Regions from separate parts of the uncultured Alteromonas sp. genome, predicted to be linked through region 1. Evidence: riboswitches for the same ligand, from Rfam matches in the RefSeq annotation. Region 1 holds a riboswitch; the other holds the start of a gene.
The links. Region 1 has a riboswitch for manganese ahead of AAC006_RS12670 (manganese efflux pump MntP family protein). Riboswitches for the same ligand answer to the same signal wherever they lie in the genome.
Positions count from the first base shown of each region.

Region 2: linked by a shared signal. The riboswitch ahead of AAC006_RS20415 (manganese efflux pump MntP family protein) and the one ahead of AAC006_RS12670 (manganese efflux pump MntP family protein) in region 1 are both predicted to bind manganese.

Region 1 covers NZ_CAXBMP010000015.1:42,454-50,355, reverse strand. The annotation lists gene cyoA (ubiquinol oxidase subunit II) at 1-747, shown strand, start outside; gene cyoB (cytochrome o ubiquinol oxidase subunit I) at 750-2,738, shown strand; gene cyoC (cytochrome o ubiquinol oxidase subunit III) at 2,735-3,361, shown strand; gene cyoD (cytochrome o ubiquinol oxidase subunit IV) at 3,361-3,753, shown strand; gene cyoE (heme o synthase) at 3,807-4,682, shown strand; yybP-ykoY riboswitch at 4,911-5,086, shown strand; gene AAC006_RS12670 (manganese efflux pump MntP family protein) at 5,094-5,654, shown strand; gene AAC006_RS12665 (DUF305 domain-containing protein) at 5,939-6,463, opposite strand; gene AAC006_RS12660 (SDR family oxidoreductase) at 6,736-7,428, opposite strand; gene AAC006_RS12655 (type 1 glutamine amidotransferase domain-containing protein) at 7,503-7,902, opposite strand, start outside.
Region 2 covers NZ_CAXBMP010000048.1:827-8,728, forward strand. The annotation lists yybP-ykoY riboswitch at 801-976, shown strand; gene AAC006_RS20415 (manganese efflux pump MntP family protein) at 984-1,544, shown strand; gene AAC006_RS20420 (Cd(II)/Pb(II)-responsive transcriptional regulator) at 1,626-2,048, opposite strand; gene AAC006_RS20425 (cation transporter) at 2,128-2,754, shown strand; gene AAC006_RS20430 (DUF3703 domain-containing protein) at 2,751-3,116, shown strand; gene AAC006_RS20435 (cation diffusion facilitator family transporter) at 3,103-4,002, shown strand; gene AAC006_RS20440 (hypothetical protein) at 4,022-4,399, shown strand; gene AAC006_RS20445 (hypothetical protein) at 4,472-4,972, shown strand; gene AAC006_RS20450 (Tn3 family transposase) at 5,031-7,902, opposite strand, start outside.

The sequences.
Region 1 (7,902 bases):
CGCGCCAGTCGCGACTTTGAAATTTACACCCCGAAATGGGCCCACTCTACCAAAATTGAAGCCTTGGTATGGTCGGTTCCGGTACTCATTATTATTGCGCTAGGCGTTATTACTTGGCGTTCAACGCAAGCGTTAGACCCCTACGCGCCGCTCGAAGGCAAAGGTGAGCATCTCACTGTAGAGGTGGTGTCCTTAGACTGGAAGTGGCTATTCATCTACCCAGAGCAAGGCATTGCTACGGTTAACGAATTAGTTTTTCCTGCTAACAAACCCATCGCCTTCAAAATTACCTCTGAGAACGCCATGAACTCATTTTTCATTCCTCAATTGGGCAGTCAAATCTACTCAATGGCCGGAATGGAAACCAAGTTACACCTCATTGCAAATGAGCCTGGTACGTTTAAAGGCATTTCATCCAACTACAGTGGCGCTGGTTTTTCGGGCATGAAATTCGATGCTATTGCCACCCCTACTGAAGCTGATTTCGACGATTGGGTACAAAAGGTTAAGCAAGAAGATACAGTATTAACTTCTGGCACTTACAAAGAACTCGCAGAACCGACCGAAAATCACCCTGTGACCTACTACAGCGATGTAAGTGATGGGTTATTCCACGAAATACTAATGAAATATATGAAAGACCACGGCTCAATGGATTTTTACAGCAAGCCTAATAACGCTGCTACAGGTATGAAAAAAGCTATGCCTGATATTCACAAGGGTCATCATGAAGAGGTTAACGAATAATTATGTCTTTTTTAGGTAAATTATCTATAGAGTCAGTGCCTTACCACGAACCTATTATTATGGTTACGTTGGCAGTGATTGCTGTAGTGGGTATTGCTATTGCGCTACTCATTACAAAATACAAGCAGTGGGGCACACTGTGGAATGACTGGATCACGTCTGTGGATCACAAACATCTAGGCATTATGTACATTGTGCTGGCTATGGTGATGTTACTACGTGGTTTTGCCGACGCCATTATGATGCGTACCCAACTTGCGGTAGCGACTAATGGTGCGCCTGGCTATTTGCCACCGGAACACTACGACCAAATTTTCACCGCCCACGGCGTGATTATGATCATCTTTATGGCCATGCCATTTATGATTGGTTTAATGAACATTGTGCTGCCGCTGCAAATTGGTGCTCGTGATGTTGCCTACCCCTTTTTGAATAATTTAAGTTTTTGGCTTACCGCTGGCGGCGCCATTCTCATTAATATTTCATTAGGTATAGGTGAATTTGCAAAAACAGGTTGGGTAGCTTATCCGCCAATAGCGGGGCTTGAATTAAGCCCGGGGGTTGGCGTCGACTACTACATATGGGCCTTGCAGATATCAGGGCTCGGCACGCTACTTACTGCGGTTAACTTTTTAGTGACTGTATTTAAGATGCGTGCACCGGGCATGAAATTGATGCAAATGCCAATTTTCACGTGGACATGCACGTGGGCAAATATCCTTATTGCCGCGTCGTTCCCTATTCTTACGGCAGTGCTAGCCATGCTAACACTAGACCGCTATCTAGACTTCCACTTCTTCACTAACGAAGCAGGTGGTAACTCTATGATGTACATTAATTTATTCTGGGCTTGGGGCCACCCTGAAGTTTATATTTTGGTGCTACCAGCTTTTGGTATTTTCTCAGAAGTTATTTCAACCTTTACGGCAAAACGCTTATTCGGTTACACCTCTATGGTGTATGCATCGGGCGCAATTGCTATTTTAGGCTTTGTGGTATGGCTACATCATTTCTTTACCATGGGCTCAAGCGCCAATGTAAATGCGTTCTTCGGTATTATGACCATGGTCATCGCCGTGCCGACAGGGGTGAAACTATTCAACTGGTTATTCACCATGTACCGTGGCCGATTGGTACTCAGCGTGCCTGTACTTTGGGCATTGGGCTTTATGGTGACCTTTACCATTGGTGGAATGACCGGTGTGCTATTGGCTATTCCTGGTGCCGACTATGTGCTTCACAACAGCTTATTTTTGATTGCTCATTTCCACAACACCATTATTGGTGGTGCAGTATTTGGTTACTTAGCGGGTTTTGCATTTTGGTTCCCGAAAGCCATGGGCTTCAAGCTTGATGAAAGAACCGGTAAGGCCGCCTTTTGGTGCTGGCAAATTGGTTTCATGATGGCGTTCTTGCCTTTGTATGTGCTGGGCTTCTTGGGCATGACCCGCAGGCTTAATCACACCAATAACCCTGACTGGAACCTATGGCTCTACATTGCGGCAGTAGGTGCGTTTGTTATTGCCCTTGGTATTTTCTTCCAATTATTGCAGTTGTTCATAAGCTTTAAAAACAAAGACAAGCTTAACGATACCACAGGCGATCCGTGGAATGGACACACACTGGAATGGTCCACGGCGTCTCCGCCTCAATTCTATAACTTCGCCAATATTCCACACATCAAAGATATCGATGCATGGACAGACACAAAAGAACGTGGCGATTCCTATCAAAAGCCTGAGAAATACGCGCCTATTCACATGCCGAAGAATACCTCTGCGGGTGTATTTATGAGTATGAGCTTCACGGTAATGGGCTTTGCGCTTATTTGGCATATTTGGTGGTTAGCTGCTGTTGGGCTTATTGCTGGAATAGGTGTATTTATTAAGCGTTGTTACACCTCTGATGTTGATTACTACGTTCAGGTAGATGAGATTGAAAAAATTGAACACGCGCATTTAGCTGCCAATGCGAAAGGAGCGTCTGTATGAGCGCACTAGCAAATGATATAGCTCACGATATTCACGAAGAGCACGCTTTAGACCACGACCACGAACATCACGAAAACAATACGGTATTCGGCTTTTGGCTGTACTTAATGACCGATTGTTTGTTATTCGCTTCATTCTTAGCCACTTATGCGGTGTTATTTATGAACACCGCTGGCGGGGTATCTGGTAAAGATATTTTCGAACTAAACTTTGTGGCGGTTGAAACCGCTGCCCTGCTCGTTAGTAGTATCACCTTCGGCTTCGCCATGATTTGTGCGCACAAGCAAAACAAAAGCGGTGCGTTAGCATGGTTAGCTATCACCTGGGTTTTGGGTGCGACGTTCATCGGCATGGAAGTATATGAGTTCCATCACTTAATCGTACATGGCAATGGCCCTCAAGAAAGTGCGTTTCTTACCGCCTTTTTCTCGCTAGTAGGGTTACACGGGCTTCATGTTACGTCGGGGCTTATCTGGATGACCATTTTGTTCATCGAGGTATCCCGCCGAGGCTTACCTGAAAAAACCGTAACGCGCCTGAGTTGCTTAAGCTTGTTCTGGCATTTCCTCGATATTGTGTGGATTTGCGTATTCACCGTGGTGTATTTAATGGGGGCAATATAATGACAGGCCATCGTTCTAATAAATTTAGCACCAGTGCCTTAGCGGGAAATAGTGCTAACGATGACAATGCAAACTCAGTCAATCACGCTGCCGAGCATGGCAGCGTAAAAACTTATCTTATTGGCTTTGTGCTATCGGTGATATTGACGCTTATTCCATTTGTTATGGTTATGGAAGGCGACTTCTCAAAAGTAACTACCCTGTGGAGCATCGTCGTTTTCGCACTTGTACAAATTTGGGTTCACCTGAAGTACTTTCTTCACCTTAACTTTGTGACTGAAGACGGCAGAGCCAGTACCATTTCGTTTTTATTCAGCGCACTTATTATCTTCATGGTAGTAGGGCTGTCTATTTGGATAATTTACGAGTCTAACGCGATGATGATGTATTAGCGTATTGCTATTCATTATGCATAAGTAACAAGGTAAACAGTAAAATGAACGCGATATTTCGACGCTATTTATCGGTCACCAAGCCCGGTATCATCATGGGCAACTTAATTTCCGTAGCAGGTGGTTTTTTACTTGCCGCCCGCGGGGATGTTGACTGGCCTTTGATGGTAGCGACCTTGATTGGCTTGTCTTTAGTGGTGGCTTCTGGATGTGCAGTTAACAATTGCATAGACAGCGACATCGACACCAAAATGCAGCGAACACGCACTAGAGTGACTGTCACCGGCGAAATGTCGTTGAAAGCAGCCTTCTGGCACGGTGTAGTGCTAGGGGTTGCTGGTTTCGCTTTACTGGCTTTTTACACCAATCTTACGGCAGTGCTTTTCGCTGCCTTAGGTTATGTGGTTTACGTAGGCGTGTATAGCTTATACATGAAGCGTAACTCTGTGTATGGCACCCTTGTTGGTAGCTTATCTGGCGCGGTACCGCCCGTGGTAGGTTACTGTGCAGTAACCGTTGAGTTCGACACCGCCGCCGCGATTTTGCTAGTGATGTTCAGTATATGGCAAATGCCCCATTCTTATGCCATCGCTATCTTCCGTTTCAAAGATTATGAAGCTGCCAATATACCGGTATTGCCGGTGGCAGAAGGCATCGCAAAAGCTAAGCAACACATCGTATTATACATTGCGGTATATGCCATGGTTACGCTGCTGTTGCCAATTAGTGGTTATACGGGTGTGGGCTTTTTGGCAGTCGCATTTTCCACCAGCTTATGGTGGTTGATTATGGCACTGCGAGGATATCGCCGCGATATCAATATTGAAGGTTGGGCACGACAAGTGTTCGGGTTCTCTATCGTCAATATTACTGCGTTATCAATTGCTATGGCGGTAGATTATCACTCTCAGGCACAGTTTATTTTTTGATTATTTATATAGGGACCGGTGGTGTCTACAGTAAATACTCGGCCCCCATATCGTGTGATCACCAAGGGGAAACTGACGGTATACGCATCAAGCGGGTTTAACGCGTCTGATGTGACTAGTAGACGCTTATTCTTTTGAGAAAATCGCAACGCGCCACCTAACTTAAATATTACTAAGCAAATCTTGTGCTTAATCAAGTTGCTTTGGTTCCAAAATTTATATTATTATTTACACTTCGTTGGGGAGTAGCCTGTTTCCATTATCCATGGAAAAGTTTGTGTCAACATAATTGGTCACATGACCATGGTACAAACACCTCTTGGTTGGCGAGACCATCGATATTTCCATGCCCTAAGGTCAGGCGTGTGGTTTTATCGTGGACTCAATATTGCCTGACCGGAGTTTTGAAGTATGAGTATCTTTGCTCTCATTTTACTTGCCTTTGCTATGTCTACTGATGCTTTTGCTGCCGCTATAGGTAAGGGTGTCAAAATAAAGAATCCTCGTTTTAGCTTTGCTATCAAAGTCGGCTTTACATTTGGTTTAATAGAAGCAATCACTCCTGTTATAGGTTGGATAATAGGACATGCAGCTTCTTCTTATGTAGAAGCGTGGGATCATTGGATTGCGTTGATTATTCTTACCGGCTTAGGCGTTTATATGGTCTTTGAAAGCTTTCAACCTGCCATTGATGATGAAAGTAAAACGCAAAAGCAGTCGTTTATTTTGCTATGTGTGACTGCGTTTGGTACTAGCATAGACGCAATGGCGGTTGGCGCAAGCCTTGCCTTTGTTGATGTAAATATCATGACGGCCTCCGGCTTAATTGGTTTGGCCACGTTTTTGATGGTAACGATAGGTATTATGCTGGGTAGTTTAATGGGCTCTTTAATAGGCAAACGAGCCGAGACATTTGGTGGAGTCATACTTATTTCGGTGGGTATGTGGATTTTTGCAACCCACACTCTTTAGAATTCAATACTCTTTAGAATTCAATAGTTTTTAGAATACGACACTATAACAATGCCGCTACTTAACGTAGTTGCACATATCTGTAATCGCTAACTGTCTTCTTCATAGACTCAGCTTTATCTATAGTTCACTAAATCAAGGGCGACCTAGACAGCATGCTCGCCCCTTTCATAGTGATTAACGAATACTGCCGGTTAGCGTATAGAGCATTGTACGCCCACTTGCGTTAGTCGTTATTGGTCGGAGCAAGTGTTCCCCGCTCCATTGTTAGTCACGTTGCATGCCTAATTAACCTCTGGATTTAGTTTTGCCTCGAAATTCGGCACAGAACGCTTTTCAGCTTCAGCTGCCGAAGTAACTTTTCCGTTGCTCTCAATATCCTTAACAAGCCACTCCATCTCTTTTATCTCTCTGCGCTGCGCTAAGATGATATTGTCAGCGAGTTCACGCACTCGAGTATCCTCTATATTTGCCCGTTCACTAGTAAGAATTGCAATTGAATGGTGAGGGATCATCGCCTTCATATACGCTGAATCTGAAACAGTTGCTTGTGACCGAACTAAGTATAAACACACCGCAAACAAGGCGATTGCAGCAATGAATATAGACGCGTTCAGTTTCTTATTGGTATACATACCCAACATAAACGAGAGCATGATGATTGCCATTCCCGCGCCCATATACAACGCCATATAAGTACGGGTTTCGCTAAACCAAATATGGGAAATGGCATAAGTGTTTAGGTACATCATGATAAACATGACGATGGTAGAGGTGACTATCATCGCTGCAAATCTTGAATATTTCATATGTATTCCTTACCAATATTGAGCTGTTTGAATAATTTCATTCTCGCTTAAAATACGCTAGGCGTTTGTTGAACTGCCAAATTCAACTGTCAAATTCAACTCCCAAATTCCACTTCCGGATTTGACCGAAGATTGAGTAGATAAGAGTGGAGGCAAATGTAACGACAAACTTGTGAAAACTTTGAATCATCAATGCATATAGCAGGGGATTTCTTACATCCCCTGCTATATGCCTACTGCGAACTTGTAGGCAATTGAGCCTGTTACATTATTTACGATGTTGGCATAACGTACACTTCTCGTACGCAGGCCGAATCGTTAGCTGAAAGGGCAAACACAACCGACTTTGCTATATCTTCGGGCTGAAGTTTGTCTTCCTTGGGCTCATCGAAGAAAGGGGTGTTCACCATTCCAGGGCAAATTGTGGTACATCTACCGCCCCACTCTCTCATTTCTTCCGCTAAGTTTTGGCCAAAACCGTAGGCAAACCATTTACTTGCGCCATAAACCGAGCCTTTTAAAGCAATACGCCCTGCCACCGAGCTTGTTAGAATAAAGTGACCTTTAGTCTTTTTCAGCAAAGGAAGCCCAAGCTTTGCGGTGTACAGCAAGCCGTTCACGTTTGCGCCTAACATACTTTTCCATTCAGCAACGTCGCCGTTCTCAATACCGGCACTTTTTGCACCTGTACCGGCATTTGCAAATACTCCATCTACGTGGCCATAATGCTGAGCCACTTTGCTAAATGCTTTCTCTAAATCATTGAAATCGCTCACATCGGCAGTAACGGCAAAGGCATTAGCCTCGCCAAGATCTGCCACCAAATCGTTAAGCTTGTCTTCACTTCTGGCAATTAAGGCAACTTTATTACCTTCATCTACCAGTGCTTGTGCAGTCGCTTTGCCTATCCCGCTTGACGCACCGGTTATTACAATTACCTTTGAACCTGTTTTCTGACTAGACATGCATACTCCTGTTAACGCTAATTACTTGCTCGCTTAAAATTCTACCTGTGAGTTTATATTCTCACTTTACAAACCTAAGCAATGAGTTGACTAATCTTCTCTACAAAAGCTGGGATGTCATCTGGATTTCTGCTGGTTACCAATTTGCCATCTTGTACCACTTGCTCATCTTTCCAGGTAGCACCGGCATTAATTAAATCTGTTTTGATACTGGGAAAAGAAGTAACTGTACTGTTTCTTGCTAGCTCAGATTCAACCAGTAACCATGGCCCATGACATATAGCAGCAAGTGCTTTAATGCGAGGCTCTGCGTGGGCTTGCTTAATAAATGAAACCGCATCGTTATTAGTACGTAAGATATCTGGGTTAATTTGGCCGCCAGGCAATACGAGCGCGTCGTAATCACTTGGCGATACCGAGGAAACTTGAGCATCTACCGATATTTGTTTACCCCAATTCCCCTCATTCCATGCA
Region 2 (7,902 bases), on a different contig from region 1:
ATAGATTTTGTGGAGCTGGTGTCCCTAAATGCGGGGAGCTTGCCCGAGAACTGCTCCTCTTTAATTGGAACAAGAATTTGACTGCTGACTGTTATCAAATTTTGCGAAATGCCTGAAGCCGACCATGTCGCCCATATTGATCCGTATTTAAAGTTACCCGTTACCCTGATGACTAGTAGAGACTCCTTGGTAAAGCGGTCGATAAAGCATTAAGATTCTAATGTCGGAAACGAGCGACGAGGAGGCATTGAATGTTTCAACTAATAACGTCTACTGATTCGATAAAGCGGATATCAGAGAATGCATATCTGAGGTGCCCCAAAGGGATTTGAGTAAAAGTTGTATACAGTAGTATGCCTAATAAGAGCCACAAAACCCGCTCTAAAATCTGCGACTGCTCAGAAAAATTCACTCCGATCGACAATCCTAGAAGGATACCAGCCAGGTAAATAAATACTTGATATTTTTTCTAGATTCTCTCGTTTCAACGCGCACAACCTTGTTGATCTATAGCCGCTTCCTCGATGTAACAAACATCTAATAAAATGGGTTTGCCAAGTAGCACTTTACGACATCTTTAGTTGAACAGGAAGGAGTTTAACAAGCTCAGCTGTACTAGTGTGATTTGATTATAAAGGGAAACCCCTCGGTCTAATTACCAAGCGATTTTGATGCACATGATTTTATTAGTAGACTCTCATTCTTACAAGGAAATAGAAACGCGAGACCAAACTCAAATAACATTATGCAAATCCTTAGCGAAATCAAGTTGCTTTGGTTTCCGGATTTATACTATCATCTAAGACTTCGTTGGGGAGTAGCCTGTTTCCATTATTCATGGAAAAGTTTGTGTCAACATAATTGGTCACATGACCATGGTACAAACACCTCTTGGTTGGCGAGACCATCGATATTTCCATGCCCTAAGGTCAGGCGTGTGGTTTTATCGTGGACTCAATATTGCCTGACCGGAGTTTTGAAGTATGAGTATCTTTGCTCTCATTTTACTTGCCTTTGCTATGTCTACTGATGCTTTTGCTGCCGCTATAGGTAAGGGTGTCAAAATAAAGAATCCTCGTTTTAGCTTTGCTATCAAAGTCGGCTTTACATTTGGTTTAATAGAAGCAATCACTCCTGTTATAGGTTGGATAATAGGACATGCAGCTTCTTCTTATGTAGAAGCGTGGGATCATTGGATTGCGTTGATTATTCTTACCGGCTTAGGCGTTTATATGGTCTTTGAAAGCTTTCAACCTGCCATTGATGATGAAAGTAAAACGCAAAAGCAGTCGTTTATTTTGCTATGTGTGACTGCGTTTGGTACTAGCATAGACGCAATGGCGGTTGGCGCAAGCCTTGCCTTTGTTGATGTAAATATCATGACGGCCTCCGGCTTAATTGGTTTGGCCACGTTTTTGATGGTAACGACAGGTATTATGCTGGGTAGTTTAATGGGCTCTTTAATAGGCAAAAGAGCCGAGACATTTGGTGGAGTCATACTTATTTCAGTGGGTATGTGGATTTTTACAACCCACACTCTTTAGAATTCAACAATATGATAATGCAACTACTTCAAGTTGAAGTGGTTGCATACATCAACATGCATAAGCTGACTTTTATATAGACTAATTACCTCTATGAAAAGACCTCGCCTCTGCAATGCTATCTAACTGATGCAATACCCCGCGCTCTTTAACCTTCTTATCATGATCGCAAGCAGTACGAATTGAAATCAGTGTTTCTTGTAGAGATTTTAATTCAGCTATCCGATGTTCGATATCGTCAACATGCTTATCTATTGTGGTATTAACGTTTTCGCAGCTATTCTCTGGATTTGCTCGGGTTTCCAGTACTAATTTAATTTCCTCGATTGTCATATCTAATGCACGACATTGCTTTATAAATAATAACTGCTTCAGTGCATCTTCAGAGTAGCTTCGATAATTCGATGCCGTTCGCTCAGGTGCAGCCAATAGTGATTTACGCTCATAAAAACGAATTGTCTGAATACTTAACCCTGCCTTAGCTGCCAGAAGCCCAATTTTCATTTTACCTTGCCTAAAGCTTGACTCTATACCTAGTATAGAGTTTACACTCGCATCATAGGTGAGTAAAGCGAGTGTCTTTATGAGTAGTTGTGGGTGCGAAATTGAGATAAAAGACCAAGAACAAAAGGCAGTTATCTACTGGCTATTGGGCATCAATGCTGTGATGTTTATCATTGAAATGAGTGTAGGGTTACTCGCTGACTCAACGGCACTTATTGCAGACTCCCTTGATATGTTGGCTGACGCAGTCGTTTACGGTGTTGGTATATATGCAGTAGGGAAAACAATTGTTCACAAAGCCAATGCTGCAAAGGTAAGTGGATATTTTCAATTGGCATTAGGCCTATTAATTTTGGTTGACATAGCGCGTCGCGCAACCTTTGGAAGTGAGCCTGAATCTATGCTTATGATGGGCATGGGCGGTGTTGCACTTATCGCCAACGTTATATGTTTGGCGATAATCAGAAAACAAAAAAATGGCGAGGTGCATATGCGAGCAAGTTGGATATTCTCGGCAAACGACGTCATTGCAAACATAGGAGTGATATTGGCGGGTGCGATGGTTTATCTATTCGATACTCGTTGGCCTGATTTGGTCATAGGTTTTATTGTTTCTATCGTTGTGTTACGAGGCGCAGTCTTAATTCTAAAAGACGCCAGACAGGAATTCCGTGAAAACAGCTCGACGAATGGAGAGATCGTATGAATTTCACTCAAGCAGCAAAACCTTACATACTTCAAAAACTGAGCGCCGCGCATAAATCCCTTTCGAACAATGACAATAAAGCAGGATTTAAGGCCTTAGAGGATGCTCATGTTATCGGTCAGTACTCAACATACCACCACACACGAGTGCATTATGAAATGCTTAAATTTGGAATAAAACGCCGCGACCTTAAAGAGATATTTGGACAAATTTTTAGAATGATAGGTTCGCTGACTAAAACTCCAATTGGCTTATTGCCTGAGGGCAATACTGGTGGGGCAAACGTGAGTCCATTCAAGCCAATGCCTATTTCACCCGAAAACAAAGCCATATTGGAAAAAATTAGAAATGCACAATCATAACCATTCACACTCGCACGTAAATTCAGCCAACGCGTCTAAACGTATTGGTTGGGCCTTTTGCTTAAATGTGGTGTTCACTATTATTGAATTTATTGGTGGATGGCTTACCAACAGCACCGCTATTATGGCAGATGCTGTCCACGACTTGGGCGATAGTTTGTCGATTGGCACTGCTTGGGGGTTAAACAAGCTTAGCGATAAAGATTCTAACCAAACATTCTCATACGGCTACAAACGGTTTTCTTTACTCGGTGCATTGATTAACGGTATTGTGCTGACGGTAGGCTCCATTTGGATATTGCTTGAAGCGATCCCTCGTTTGGCTGAGCCTGAAATGCCCCAAGTTGAAGGGATGGTTTTATTGTCTGTCTTTGGGATGGCAGTAAACGGCTTTGCGGCTTACAAACTGAGTGAGGGAGACTCATTAAATGAGCGAGTCCTCAACTGGCATTTGGTGGAAGATGTGCTTGGTTGGGTAGCAGTATTTATCGTGTCCATCGTCTTAATGTTTAAGCCTTGGCCTATTTTAGATCCAATCTTATCCATTGGCTTTACTTTGTTCATCCTTTTCAATGTGTTCCGCAATCTCAAAGAAACCCTAATGCTGTTTTTGCAAGCAACGCCCGATGAAGAACAGCTTTCAAAGATTCGAAGCGATTTACTGGCAAACGATAAGGTAAGTGATCTTCATCATTTTCATATTTGGTCTCTAGACGGTGAGCGTAATGTAATGACGGTCCATCTTGTTCTTGATGAAGATGTCAGTCTTGAGCTCCTCCAATCACTCAAAGAAAACATACACAGTTCGTTAGAAAAGTATAAATTTGAACATACGACAGTTGAGCTGGAGTTTGCTAATGAGCAATGTCGTGACGAAGTGAATTAGGCTTGGTAAACTTTCATACATGAAAAATCTAAAACGCATAAGTTACATCGTGATCTCGCTGATACTCTTTCAGTCGTTTTCTGCTGTGGCGAATTCGTTAGATTTTCATGCAATAGACATTCAGCACTTGCAACACGAGCATAAGCATTCAGAACACAAGCAAGAACAGTCTGAGCTGTCTACCAATGAAACCAGTGATAAAGTAAGTGCAGAGCACCACAATCCTGCTGATTGTCACCATTGCGGCCACTGCCATGGCACACATGCACAATGGGTCAGTCAGAGTCATATCAACAGTCTGAAAACAGTGGTTTCAGTTCACAATTTCAACTATTTAGATGCGGTAATTGACGCACCTATTAACCGATTACTTCGCCCCCCCAAAATTACTTCCTAGTACGTTTTTTCGATAGAACCGCGCTGATAACACTCGCGATGCTAAACATTGATAAATTATTAGGATATTCCAATGAAAATGTTTCCTATTTTCGGGCATGCATCTGCCATTGTGTGCAGTTGCATACTGGGCTTATTACTCAGTCCACCGACCGCTCATGCGGCGAAAACCAACAGATTTGTAGACAAAAGTGCCCAAGCGCCCATACGAGAAACGCTGACTCTTGAGGACGCTATTAGATTAACACTTGCCAACAATCCAAGTTTGTATGAATTTGAATTTAAACAACGTGTTATAGACGGAGAGTCAAAAACGGCAGCGCTTAAACCCGCATTGAATGCAGGGGTTGAATTAGAGAACTTTTTGGGAACCGGCGAGGTATCAGGTCTCAAAGAGCTTGAAGTTACCTTGACATTATCCTCAGTGTTACAGCTCAATGATAAGCCAGCAGCAAGGTTGAATGTACTCTCTGAACGAAGAATACAGCAAGATGTTGAAAAGCGAATACTCACCTTAGATATCCTCGGTGAGCTTAATGGGGTTCTAGGGATTTTCCCCTCTAAAGTAACATAGAATGCTACAGGCTTTGTATTATATAGCCTCCAGCTGTGGGTTACTTTCGTTTCCAAGCTTAATCATCCACGATTGGCTTCGTAATTTCACTAATATCAGGCAATTTTCCGGTATTGGTGAAGTTATACGTCCCGCTTAAGTTGATATTTTGCCATGCAACGGGCGAAACAGCACGAGTGATAGCCGCTTTTTCTTCATCACCTGTCGCTTCAAAGTGTCCCAGAAGATGACTCAGTATCGCGGAGTTGAAGTAGATGAGCGCATTGGCAAGCAATCTTGCGCATTCATTCCAGATAGCGATTTCAGACTCGTTTTTGCCACGGAACTGATCACCATTCACCGACGCAATGGCTCGTCTAAGGAAGTGCCATGCTTCTCCCCGGTTCAGGGCACGTTGCACATACTGCCGCAAACTGGCATCGTCGATGTAGTCAAGTAAATATTGCGCTTTAACCAGTCGATTATACTCCGTCAGAGCCTGTAATATTGGGTGTCCAGAAGGGTAACCAGACAGCTTTCTCACCAGCATTGCTTGTGTCGTCCGCTTTGTCTGAAGTGACAGAACAATACGCCTGATATCTTGCCATCCCGTTGTAATAACATTCGTTCTGATAGGCTTCTTTAGCGCCAGTATGGTGCTGCCTTGTTCACTTTCAGTCACATCAAACAGATCGTTGATGACACTATTGAACTGCGCGTATCGAGGTGCAAAGCTGTAACTGCATAGATCCAATAAGGCGAAGTTAACATGATTGACACCGTGCGTATCTGTCGAGAGCACATCTGGTTTGACATCGCTGCTGTTTGATTGCAGCAGATCATAAATATAGTGTGATTCATGCTCGTTAGAGCCGATGATCCGAGCATTGAGGGCGCTGTGGTTGGCCACCAGAGTCATGGCCGTGATCCCTTTATTGGTACCGAAGTACTTTGAGGAATACCGGGTTTTAAACGTTTCCAGATGGGTTTCGAATTTCTGACCATCCGCACTGGCGTGCAACTGGTCCTCCTGAATATGGTAGTGGCGGAAGATGGGTAATGAAGCCACCGCATTATTGATCACGTCGCTGGCATCATGCAGCGTTTCAGGTCGGATATAGTTAGCCTGTACTGTACTCAGGTGTTCATAACTGCGGTCGGAGATCTGCGCCATACCATACACACCACGGTGAGTGGCGTTAGCAATCAGAATGGCCAGTAAATCATCCTGATGAGTAGTTCCCTGTTTTTGTATTGGCAGCACATGTGTCAGGCTTCGCATGAACCTGGTTTCGCGCTCAACATACCGCAGGACATCCGCGATACCGACTGGCTGCATTCGCTTAAAGAAGGGATTGTTGACCAGAGATGTAGCGCCTTTTGTTGGCAGGTGCCAGCGGGTGCCCGAGCGATTTTTCATGATTACATTGCGATTATCTCCCTCATCAATATGGCGCGCCACGTCTTTGAGCGCGCTTTCCAGTCGATGTTGTTTCTCCTGTAACAATGCGTCAACAGGTTGTTTTAGTCTGTCCAGTGTTGATGAGGCCAGCAGTGCATCCTGCGATGTTTGGGGGATCAGGTCGTCTTCCAGTGCCCGGTATTTGGTGACATTTGACAGATAAATACGTCCGTTCAGTCGTGAAGTTAACTGCCGGTAGAGCAGCCATTCATAACGTTGCGGATTAACGTTATCCTGTTTCACCAGCCATGGGAGGTGCTTTTTGGGGATAAGCGACGTATCCATTGTCATCAGTGATTCACCGGATACGATTTCCGTTTGCATCTTTTGAAGTTGGGCGACGACGGCTTCTGAGCCTTTACCGGCCTCACATTCAAGGCACAAGAACACCTGCCTTAACAGTTGCTCCAGGAGATTGCATTGTTCATCGTAATGTTGCCACTGGTACTCTTCCACGGTCCGTTTCTGTTTTTTCAGGTAAAGGCAGAGGGTCTGGATATCCCTGTCATTCGTGACCTTCAATGCCTGTTGTCTGACTACTGAGAAGGGCTGATTGTCATCAATATTCTCGTCAACAAACAGGTGAAGTAGCTCTGCCGCTTTCGTGACATTGTCCGCAGCTGACTGCCAGGACAGGAACACTGCTTGTTGTGCAAAGGCGTTGGCGGCTTCCTGTTGTTTTCGGATATGGTAAACAAACCCATCCGTCAGGCGCTCCAGTGCAAGTTGCATGCGCTCTGTCAGATGACACAGTAACCACAGGTGCTGCTGTGAGCGTTTGAAGCGCCGCACTTTACTGCCGTAGTAATCAATAAGGCCGCTGAAGTGTTGTCGATTTTTTAGCGACAGATTGAGCCTGTCCACAACGTCATTTATTTGCGTGTTCCATGGTGCTAACCGGTGGTAAATGGCGAGCTCTTTTTTAAGCTCAGGCACGGTCAGACTTTTGGCACCACCCCTGAGATGGCTCAGACTCAGCCCGTCGTCTTTAGTAGTGATTATGTTGTCCAGAAAGACGTTAAGTTCATTACTGGTAAGTTGATTCAGTTGGAGCGTCAGGTCTTTTCTGACCTGTTGCATTGTGCGGCTTATCAGTCTTTGAAGCACGGAGTACTTAGGAATGGCAATGTTATGGCTGGCAAGGTATTCAATGGCCGCATCAAAGAGGTGTCGAGGCTCCAGCCAGGCATGACCAATGTAAACCAGGTGGTGGCACAGAGCATTGAGGTGCTGTTTTTCATTCCACTTATTGTAATTAAGTAGACGCAGTATCCTTGAGTAAATACGGTCACGCTGCATTTTACTGACACTGAAAGGCTTGATCCCTTTACCTCTTTGAATTTGGGAGGCAATAAACTGCATGTCGATACTGATATCACGGAAACTCGGAGCAATGATCACTGGCTTAGATTTAAAATAGCCCAGAAGCGCCACGAAATAACAACGATGTTTAGTAAGCCTGATAGTACGGCATTCGGCCTGTTCTACA